Linked DNA regions of Pseudonocardia sediminis. The protein of the gene in region 3 interacts with the protein of the main gene of each other region in a pairwise test. Links are inferred from orthologs where the notes say so. Each region holds a gene or a part of one and is shown on either strand. Other genes may lie near its edges. The genes, in order: EV383_RS28865, dnaN and dnaE.

Evidence for each region.
Region 1: the proteins of dnaE (region 3) and EV383_RS28865 interact in binary tests that used the Escherichia coli proteins (3 or more experiments, as listed by UniProt). The link is inferred for Pseudonocardia sediminis from one-to-one orthologs.
Region 2: the proteins of dnaE (region 3) and dnaN interact in binary tests that used the Escherichia coli proteins (3 or more experiments, as listed by UniProt). The link is inferred for Pseudonocardia sediminis from one-to-one orthologs.

Annotation. Positions count from the first base shown.
Region 1 is NZ_SHKL01000001.1:6,168,084-6,171,037, forward strand. Bases 87-2,891 are described here. They hold EV383_RS28865 (pyridoxal phosphate-dependent aminotransferase), read right to left. Parts: upstream 2,187-2,891; coding sequence 987-2,186; downstream 87-986. Other genes in these bases: EV383_RS28855 (VC0807 family protein), read left to right, coding at 87-490; EV383_RS28860 (SRPBCC family protein), read right to left, coding at 535-921; EV383_RS28870 (L,D-transpeptidase), read right to left, coding at 2,261-2,809. Also shown: more of EV383_RS28855, read left to right, coding at 1-86. UniProt on the Escherichia coli protein: Shows aminotransferase activity with methionine and histidine as substrates, and to a lesser extent also with phenylalanine.
Region 2 is NZ_SHKL01000001.1:26,128-29,219, reverse strand. The notes cover bases 71-3,013. They hold dnaN (DNA polymerase III subunit beta), read right to left. Parts: upstream 2,148-3,013; coding sequence 993-2,147; downstream 71-992. Other genes in these bases: gnd (phosphogluconate dehydrogenase (NAD(+)-dependent, decarboxylating)), read right to left, coding at 71-903. Outside these bases: more of gnd, read right to left, coding at 1-70. UniProt on the Escherichia coli protein: Confers DNA tethering and processivity to DNA polymerases and other proteins. Acts as a clamp, forming a ring around DNA (a reaction catalyzed by the clamp-loading complex) which diffuses in an ATP-independent manner freely and bidirectionally along dsDNA.
Region 3 is NZ_SHKL01000001.1:2,194,451-2,198,670, reverse strand. What follows is about bases 18-4,088. They hold dnaE (DNA polymerase III subunit alpha), read right to left. Parts: upstream 3,776-4,088; coding sequence 218-3,775; downstream 18-217. Other genes in these bases: EV383_RS10250 (aminoglycoside phosphotransferase family protein), read left to right, coding at 18-147. Also shown: more of EV383_RS10250, read left to right, coding at 1-17; EV383_RS10240 (glycosyltransferase), read right to left, coding at 4,115-4,220. UniProt on the Escherichia coli protein: DNA polymerase III is a complex, multichain enzyme responsible for most of the replicative synthesis in bacteria. This DNA polymerase also exhibits 3' to 5' exonuclease activity. The alpha chain is the DNA polymerase catalytic subunit.

The DNA.
Region 1 (2,954 bases), 4.0 Mb from region 3 along the record:
GCGGGCGCGGCGGCTGAACGGGGTCGGCATGGTCGTCCTCGGCTCGATCGCGGTCGGTATCGGCACGTCGCTGCTCAGCGGTGACCCGCGCTTCGCCGTCGCCCGCGACGCGCTGCCCGGTGCGGTGTTCGCCCTGGTCCTGGCCGGGTCGTTGCTCGTCGGCGGGCGCCCGCTGCTGTTCCACCTGATCCGCGCGACGGGCGAGACCTACCGTCCGGGCCTGCGCGCGCTGATGGACCACCAGTGGTCGGTCAACCCGGCGTACCGGACGGCGTTGCGCCGGGCGACGGCCGTCGGTGCCGCGGTGATGGCGATCGAGGTCGGCGTGCGGCTGCTCGCGGCGGCGACGCTGCCCGTGGCCGTGGCGATGCCGCTGCTGCAGGTCCAGTCGTTCGTCGTCTGGGCCGGGCTGATCCTGCTGCTGCGCCGCACGATGATCCGGGCCGCCCGCAGCGGCGCCCCGGACGCCGAGCGGCACGTCAGTGCTTGATGATCATGTGGCGACGACGGTGTGGTGCCGTTCGGCACCCGGGCTCAGGCCTCGAGCAGCTGTTTGAGCCGTGCCAGGTCGGCCGTGACCGTCGCGGCGTCGCGTTCGAACTCGGTGTCGGCGACGCCGTCGGCCCGGCGCAGGCTGAACACGATCTCGGCGCCGTCCGGGTGGGCCGTCACGCGCAGCGGGTTGTGCGTCACCTCGCCCGAGGGCAGCTCGACGTCGTGGTCGAGCACGCCCCACTCGTTGGCCGGGGCGAACGTGACGGTGACCGTGCCCATCGGCGACTCGGCCCGCCACCGCCCGTCGACGTACTCGACGCTCCCGCTCAGGCCCGCGGCCCAGCGGGGCAGGTTCTCCGGGTCGGAGGCGAACGCGTAGACGGCGGCCGGATCGGTGCCGATCACGGTGCTGATGTGGCGGCTCATGCGGTCCATCCTGGTCGCCGCGGCACGGTCCGTCGTGAACGGATCGGACAGTCCGGCCTCCGCGCTCAGGCCTTGCCGCGCAGCCCCGACAGGCGCTCGACGGCCTCGGTGAGCACCTCGTCGCGCTTGCAGAACGCGAACCGCACCAGCGGGCGCATCGCCTCCGCGCCCTCCGGCGTGCCGGCGAACACCGACACCGGCACCGCCGCCACCCCGCACAGCTCGGGCAGCCTGTAGGCCAGGTCGAAGCCGTCATCGAAGCCGAGCGGGCGGGCGTCGACCACCACGAAGTACGTGCCGTGGGTGGCGAACACGTCGAACCCGGCGGCACGCAGGCCGTCGGAGAGCAGGTCGCGCTTGCGGCTCAGGTCGCTGATGACGCCGGCGTAGAACGCGTCGTCGAGGGCCAGCGCGTTGGCGACGGCCGGCTGCAGCGGGGCGCCGCCGTGGAACGTCAGGAACTGCTTGACCGTCCGCGCCGCGCCGACCAGCTCCGGCGGGCCGTGCACCCAGCCGACCTTCCAGCCCGTCACCGAGAACGTCTTGCCGGCCGAGGAGATCGTCAGCGTGCGCTCGGCCATCCCGGGCAGCGTGGCCATCGGGACGTGCGGGGTGCCGTCGAACGTCATGTGCTCGTAGACCTCGTCGGTCACCACGACGGCGTCGAACTCGGCGGCGAGCTCCCCGATCAGCGTGAGCTGCTCCCGCGAGAACACCGCCCCGGTCGGGTTGTGCGGTGTGTTGACGAGCACGACCTTCGTCCGCGACGAGAACGCCGCGCGCAGCTCGTCGGGGTCGAAGGCGAAGTCCGGGGCGTCGTGAGAGGAGCGCATGCGGAACGAACCCGGGTGGAGCCGCACCGTGCGTAGGGTCGCGCCGGACAGCGCGACCGAGGCGGCGTAGGAGTCGTAGTAGGGCTCGAACGTGACGACCTCGTCCCCGGCCGTGCACAGCCCGAGCAGCGTCGACGCGATCGCCTCGGTGGCGCCGACGGTGACCAGCACGTCCGCCGGGTCGACGTCGAGGTCGTAGAACCGCTTCCGGTGCGCGGCGACGGCCTCGCGCAGCTCGATCATGCCGGGGCCGGGCGGGTACTGGTTGCGTCCGGCGTCGGTGATGTTGCGCGCGGCGTCGGCCAGCAGCGACGCCGGGCCGTCGGTGTCCGGGAAGCCCTGCCCGAGGTTGATCGCCCCGGTCTCGACGGCCAGGCGCGAGATCTCCGTGAAGATCGTCGAGGTGAACGGGCGCATGCGCTCGACCAGCATGCGCCCGACCCTAGCCGCGCCCGGCCGCCCTCCGCCGGTCAGTGCCGCCGTCAGTGCCGCCGCCGGTGCCGTCCTCAGTGCCGCTTCGCCCGCTCGGCCTTCTCCTGCTTGGCCGAGACGACCTGGACCTTGTCGCCGATCTGCAGGTAGTCGAACCAGGCCTTGGCGTCCGCCGGGTTCAGGTGCACGCAGCCGCCCGACGAGCGGTTCGGGCTGCCGCTGTGGAAGGCGATCCCGCCGTCCTCGAAGAACACCGACTGCGGCATCGGGGCGGGCGCACCGTTGGGCAGGCGCGATTCCTGGCTCTTGTGGTTCGCGTCCTTGCGATAGACGCGCAGCGAGTGCCCGATCGGGGTCGCCTCACCGTTCCCGCCGGTCGCGACCGGGACCGGGCCGCGCAGGATCTTGCCGTTCCTGAACAGCCACGCCCGCTGCGAGTCCAGGTCCACGCACGCCTTCGCGGTGACCGTGCACGGGGTGCCCGGGACGAGCGCCTCCTTGTACGCGGCCTCCGCGGCGGGGGAACCCGCCAGCGCGGTCCCGGCGAGCACCACGCCGGCCGTCGCGACCAGACCGGCGATGGTGGCCCGGCGGCGGCCTCGGATGCGGCGGTTGTCGCTCATGGAACTCCTCGAACTCCTCGCTCGGGGCGCGAGCGGTGGCCCGTCCCCCGAAGAGTCGACGCCTCGGGTGTGGCCGGGTTGCCCGCGATCTGCGAGCCCGGCGTGTCGGCCCGGGAGTGTCCGGGCGTACCGGGTGAATCGGGCG
Region 2 (3,092 bases), 2.2 Mb from region 3 along the record:
GTCACCGGGGGCACCGGTCGGGCCCGACGCCTTCACCGCGTGCCCGCCGAACTGGTGGCGCAGCGCCGCGACCGCCTTCATCGCGGGCGACTCGTCCTGGCGCGAGGAGAACCGCGCGAACAGCGCCGCGGAGATCACCGGCAGCGGCACGGCGTGGCGGATCGCCTCCTCCAGCGTCCACCGGCCCTCCCCGGAGTCGTCGACGTACCCCTCCAGCTCGGAGAGGTCGGCGTCCTGGCGCAACGCGTTGACCAGCAGGTCCAGCAGCCAGGAACGGACGACGGTGCCGCGCGACCACGCCTGCACGACGGCCGGGACGTCGGTGATCAGCTCGGTGGCCTGCATCAGCTCGAAGCCCTCGGCGTAGGCCTGCATCAGGCCGTACTCGATGCCGTTGTGGACCATCTTCGAGAAGTGCCCGGCGCCGACCGGACCGGCGTGCGCGAAGCCCTCCTCGCGCGGACCCTCCGGCCGGAGCGCGTCGAAGATCGGCATGGCCTGGGCGATGTGCTCGTCGGAGCCGCCGGCCATCAGGCCGTAGCCGTTGTCCTTGCCCCAGATGCCGCCGGAGACTCCGCAGTCGACGTAGCCGATGCCCTTCGCGTCGAGCAGCTCGGCGTTCGGGCCGTCGTCGGTGTAGCGGGAGTTGCCGCCGTCGATCACCAGGTCACCGGCCGACAGGGTCTGCGACAGCGTCGTCACGGTGCTGCGGGTGGGGTCGCCCGAGGGGACCATCACCCAGACCACGCGCGGCGAGGTCAGTGCCGCGGCCAGCTCGTCGAGGGAACCGACGTCGCTGACCTCGGGCCGCGGGTCGTACCCGACGACCTCGTGTCCCGCCGCGCGCAACCGGTCCCGCATGTTGCCGCCCATGCGGCCGAGACCGATCAGTCCGATCTGCACGAGTTCCCCTCTCCCCACGCTCGTCCGGCCCGACGGAAATCGACGGGCCGCGGTCCGGGCACAGTCTCGTCCCGGCCGGACGGGCCCGCTCAGCCGGGGAGGCGGACCGGCATCAGCAGGTGCAGGTAACCGGACTTTTCCGGCGGCGTGGCCTCGGCGTCGTCGGCGGCCGGCGGCGGGACCGGGCGGACCAGGGCCGGCCGGTTCGGCGTGGTGAACGTCAGCTGCGCGCGGTCGGTGTGCAGCTGGCCGAGCGCGTCGAGCAGGTAGCCCGGGTTGAACGCGATGGTCAGCGGGTTGCCGTCCAGCGTGCAGGGGAGTTCCTCCTCGGCGCTGCCGACGTCGTCCCCGCCGGCGGCCAGGCGCAGCCCGTCCTCGCCGAACTCCAGCCGGATCTGGGCGACCCGGTCGGCCACCAGCGACACGCGCTTGATCGCCTCGACCAGCGCGGACACCTCGAGCTCCGCGGCGGTGGTGTGCTCGGCCGGGATCAGCTGGCGGAACCGCGGGAACTCCGCGTCGAGCAGCCGGCTCGTCGAGCGGCGCCCGCCACCGGTGAGCCCGAGCATCCCGTCGCCGGCCGACAGCGCGATCTCCACGGTGCCGGACCCCGCGAGCGTCTTGGCCACCTCGGCCAGCGTCTTCGCCGGGATCAGCACGGCGGTGGAGATCGAGGCGTCCTCGGGTACCCACTCCAGCTCGCGCACGGCGAGCCGGAACCGGTCGGTGGCGGCCAGGGTCAGCTGCGTGCCCTCGATCTCGAGGCGGATGCCGGTGAGCATCGGCAGCGTGTCGTCCCGGCCGGCCGCGACGGCGACCTGGGCCACGGCGGCGGCCAGCTGGCCGGCGTCGACGGACCCGGCGCGCTGGGGCATGGACGGCAGCTGCGGGTAGTCCTCGACCGGCATCGTCGGGAGGCTGAACCGGCTGTTGCCGCAGTTGATCGTGGCGCGGGACCCGTCGACGACGAGGTCGACCGGCTTCGACGGCAGCGCGCGGGTGATGTCGGCCAGGAGCCGTCCGGAGACCAGCATCCGGCCGGGCTCGCCGACCGTGGCGTCGAGCTCGACACGGGCCGAGGTCTCGTAGTCGAAGCCGGAGACGGTCAGACGCTCGTCGGACTCGCCCTCGCCGGACTGGATGAGCACGCCACCGAGCACCGGCACCGGTGGACGGGCCGGGAGGCTGCGGGCCACCCAGGCGGCCGCGTCCGCAAGGACGTCGCGTTCGACCCGGAACTTCATGGCAGCGGGAACCCTTCCCCGGTGGAGCGTCGAGAGCCGGCCAGGAGACCGGTCTGCGACGGGTGGACAGGTGGTGCGGGTGCCGATGACGGCACCGACGAACGGGACGAGGACGAGCCGACCGGATCCCGATGTCGGGACCCCAGGTTCGCCGAGGGCCAACCGTAGAGGCTCCGGCCGACACTTTCCACGCCGCCCTGACCGTGGTCACGGCTGACCCTGTGTGCCCGATCGGGGCGGTGCTTCCTCACCTGTCCACGTGCTTGTTCTTCTCTTAGAAACTTCTGGAGAGAGAAACCGTAGTAGTAATAAGTCCTGTGCACAGTGTGGATGGAGGACGTCTGCGCTGGTCAGCAGGCCGCGTCGGCTGTGCACCCACCCCTGGGACGGATCGTGGGCAGCTTCGCGCGGCGGTGGACCGAGCCGGTTGTGCCCGACCTGTCCCGGATCTGTCCCCGGGGTGGACCGGAGTTGTCCCCAGATTCACGGCCGTCCGTCCACCGGTCCCGGCGCAACAATCCACAGAGTTGTCCCCAGATGTGGGTGGAAGCGTGTCGGATCTTCCACCGAGGGTGATGGGGACGCGGTGTCGATCGGGAGGTCACCGCGCTGCCGGAACTCACAATTGCCACACCTGTCACAGCAATGTCGACGGAGAGTGACCGTGTGCTGGGCGAAGTCGATCAGCCCGATCACGGCCCGTGCGCCGAACGCCCTCTACCGGACGTCGAGCGGAACGTGTCGGAGCGACACGCCGTGGGAATCCGTTCATCCCCGATGGGGATCGAGATCACGGCCCGGCAACGGCCGTCGCGGCCGGGCGGTCGCGTTCCGGGACCGGCTCAGAGCCCCGCTGAGGCCCTGGCGCGGTGATGTCCGTGTGGGTGGCACGGGAGAGGCGGAGGTCGCGGCTCGTGACCGGCCGGAACCGGACGAACAGGCGCT
Region 3 (4,220 bases):
TGCGACCCGGTGGCGGTCTGGGAGTGGGGTGTGGCCGAGCGGGTCGCGACCGGCCTGGTCGCCACCGCGATCGGCCTGCAACCGGTCGGGGCGCAGATGCTCGACGCGGCCGCGACGATCGCCGCCGGGCCCGACCGGGACCTCTGACGCCGGTCCCCCGGCGCCGCCCGCTCCCCCGGCGCCGGCAGCGGACGGGCAGGCCGGCGGACCCGCGGGCTCAGCCCAGGCAGCCCGGGCCGAGCAGGGCCTTCAGGTCGCCCATCAGCGCCGAGGTGTTGGTGACCTTGAGCCGGTCGTCGAGCTTGAGCATCGTGGTCTTGGTGCCGTAGACCAGCGCCAGGTGCACCTCGGAGGTGCCCGGGTGGTGGGTCAGCACCTCCTTGAGCGCGGCGACCCGCTCCGGGGTGCACAGCTCGGTGCGCAGGCTGACCCGGAACGGCAGGCCCGCCTCCCCCGCACCCTGCAGCTCCGGCACGGCGAGGTCGTTCGCGATCAGCGACACCCGGTCGTCGCGCTTGTTGACCCGGCCCTTGACCAGCACGATCGCGTCCTCGGCCACGTCCACGCCGACCACCTGGTAGGCGCGCGGGAAGAACAGCACCTCGACGCCGCCGACCAGGTCCTCGATCTGCGCCGACGCCCACGGCTCGCCGTTCTTGTTCACCCGGCGGTTGACGTTGGCCAGGATGCCGCCGACGGTGACCTGCGCACCCTCGGGGACCGTCCCGTCGATGATGGCGGAGATCGGGGTGTCGGCCTTCGCCGCGAGGGACTGCTCGAACCCCTGCAGCGGGTGCCCGGAGACGTAGAGCCCGAGCATCTCCCGCTCGACCGCGAGACGGTGCTTGGAGTCCCACTCCTCGGTCGGGACCTTGACGTCGAAGATCCCGCCGAGCTCGTCGCCGCCGTCCGAGGTGCCGTCCATGGAGCCGAACAGGTCGAACTGCCCCATCGAGGCGGCCTTCTTCGTGCTCATGACGGCGTCGATCGCGTCGGCGTGCACGAGCAGCAGGCCCTTGCGGGTGTGCCCGAGCGAGTCGAACGCGCCGGCCTTGATCAGCGACTCGATGACCTTCTTGTTGCAGACCACCGCGTCGACCTTGCGCAGGAAGTCGGAGAAGTCGGCGAACTCCCCCTTCTCCCGGCGCGCGGCCACGATCGCGTCGACGACGTTGAACCCGACGTTGCGGATCGCGCCGAGGCCGAACCGGATGTCCGTGCCGACCGGGGCGAAGTTGCGCACCGACTCGTTGACGTCGGGCGGCATGACGGTGATCCCCATCCGCCGGCACTCGGCGAGGTAGATCGCGGCCTTGTCCTTGTCGTCGCGCACCGAGGTGAGCACCGCGGCCATGTACTCGGCCGGGTAGTTGGCCTTGAGGTAGGCCGTCCAGTAGGACACGACACCGTAGGCCGCCGAGTGCGCGCGGTTGAACGCGTAGTCGGAGAACGGGAGCAGGATGTCCCAGAGCGTCTTGACCGCGGCCGCGGAGTAGCCGTTGTCCTTCATGCCCTGGGCGAAGCCGTCGTACTCCTTGTCCAGGATCTCCTTCTTCTTCTTGCCCATCGCCCGGCGCAGCAGGTCCGCCTTGCCGAGGGAGTACCCGGCGAGCACCTGGGCGATCGACATGACCTGTTCCTGGTAGACGATCAGGCCGAACGTCTCGCCGAGGACCTCCTTGAGCGGCTCGGCCAGCTCCGGGTGGATCGGCGTGATCTCCTGACGGCCGTTCTTGCGGTCGGCGTAGTCGTTGTGTGCGTTCGCGCCCATCGGGCCCGGCCGGTAGAGCGCGCCGACCGCGGAGATGTGCTCGAACTCGGTCGGGGCCATCCGGCGCAGCAGGTCGCGCATCGGGCCGCCGTCGAGCTGGAACACCCCGAGCGTGTCCCCGCGGGAGAGCAGCTCGTAGGTGGTGGTGTCGTCGAGCTCGAGGTGGTCGAGGTCGAGCGTCGGCTTGCCGTTGAGCTCGATGTTCTCCAGCGCGTCGTCGATGATCGTCAGGTTGCGCAGGCCCAGGAAGTCCATCTTGAGCAGCCCGAGCGTCTCGCAGGCGCCCATGTCGAACTGCGTGATGATCGCGCCGTCGGCCTCGCGGCGCTGGATCGGGATGACGTCGAGCAGCGGCTTCGCCGACATGATCACACCGGCCGCGTGCACGCCCCACTGGCGCTTGAGGCCCTCCAGGCCGCGCGCGGTGTCGATGATCTCCTTGACCTGCGGGTCCGCCTCGTAGAGCGCGCGCACCTCGGTCGCCTCGGAGTACCGCTTGTGCGACGGGTCGAACACCCCCGACAGCGGGATGTCCTTGCCCATCACCGCGGGCGGCATCGCCTTGGTGATCCGGTCGGCCACCGAGTAGCCGGGCTGGCCGAACAGCACCCGCGCCGAGTCCTTGATCGCGGCCTTCGCCTTGATCGTGGAGTAGGTGATGATCTGGGCGATCCGGTCCTCGCCGTACTTCTCGGTGGTGTAGCGGATCATCTCGCCGCGCCGGCGCTCGTCGAAGTCCATGTCGATGTCGGGCATGGAGATGCGGTCCGGGTTCAGGAACCGCTCGAAGATCAGCTTGTGCCGGATCGGGTCGAGGTCGGTGATGCCCAGCGCGTAGGCGACCAGCGAGCCGGCCGCCGACCCGCGGCCGGGGCCGCACCGGATGCCGACCGACTTGGCGTGCTGGATGAGGTCCGCGGTGACCAGGAAGTAGCCGGGGTAGCCCATCTTCATGATGACGCCGAGCTCGTAGGTCGCCTGCTGGCGGTACTGCTCGGTGATGCCGTTCGGGAAACGCTGGTGCATCCCCCGCTCGACCTCCTTGACCAGCCAGGACTCCTCGGTCTCGCCCTCGGGCACCGGGGCCTGGGGCTGCAGGTCCTGGCCCTCGGTGAAGTCGACCTGGACGCGCTCGGCGACGAGCAGCGTGTTGTCGCAGGCCTCCGGGTGGATCGGGTCCCACAGACCGCGCATCTCGGCGGCGGACTTGAGGTAGAAGTCCTGCGCGTCGAACTTGAAGCGGTTCGGGTCGTTCATGGTCTTGCCGGTCTGCACGCAGAGGAGCACCTCGTGCGCCTTGGTGTCGTCCGGGTAGGTGTAGTGCAGGTCGTTCGTGGCCAGGCCCGGCAGGTCGAGCTTCTTCTTCAGCGCGAAGAGGTCCTCCTGGACCCGCTTCTCGATCTCGATGCCGTGGTCCATCAGCTCGCAGAAGAAGTTGTCCTTGCCGAAGATGTCGCGGTAGTCGCTCGCGGCCTGGCAGGCACCGTCGAAGTCGTTCTGCTGGAGCAGGCGCGCGACCTCGCCGGACGGGCAGCCGGTGGTCGCGATGATCCCCTTGCCGTAGCGCTCGAGCAGCTCACGGTCCATACGGGGCTTGTAGTAGTACCCCTCGAGGCTGGCCAGCGAGGAGAGCCGGAAGAGGTTGTGCATCCCCTCGGTGTTCTCGGCCAGCAGCGTCATGTGGGTGTACATGAGGTCGGGGTTGTCGCTGTTGCGCCCGAGGCTGCCGTCGAGCGAGACGCGCTTGCGCTCGTGCCGCGACCCGGGCGCGAGGTAGCCCTCCATGCCGATGATCGGCTTGACCCCGGCCGCCTTCGCCTTGCGCCAGAACTCGTAGGCGCCGTAGACGTTGCCGTGGTCGGTCATCGCGATCGCGGACTGGCCCATCTTCTGGGCCTCGGAGAACAGGTCGTCCAGTCGCGCGGCCCCGTCGAGCATCGAGAACTCGGTGTGGGTGTGCAGGTGGACGAACCCGTCGTTCGAGGTACCGCTGACCGCTGCCATGTGTGTTCCAGGCTCCCTTCACGCGCCCTGGGAAGACGCGGTACGACAACTCCCGCGACCCCGTGACCTGGGAGGGAACGTGTCCGGCGTCGGCGCGGTGGGGTCCGCGCCGGACCGGTCACGGTGGGATTCCCTCCGCAGCGTCCACGGGGTCGACGTGAGGACCAGACTAGCTCCGGGCACCGACAGTTCCGCCTACCCGGGCACCGGGGAGGTGAACCCCCAGCTCACCGCGCCGGGGCGTGTCGGACCCGCCTCCGGGCGGGTCCCCCGACCCGCCTCGGGCCCCGTCCCGGGACCCGTCGCGGGCCCGCCTCCGGGCACCGTCGGGGCAGCCCGTCATGCGGCCGCCGTCCGTTCCCGCGCGCGGCGGGTCACCCGGGTGCCGCACACCCGGGCGTAGAGGTCGGTGAACGCGTCCAGGGTGGCGTCCAGGGCGTGCGTG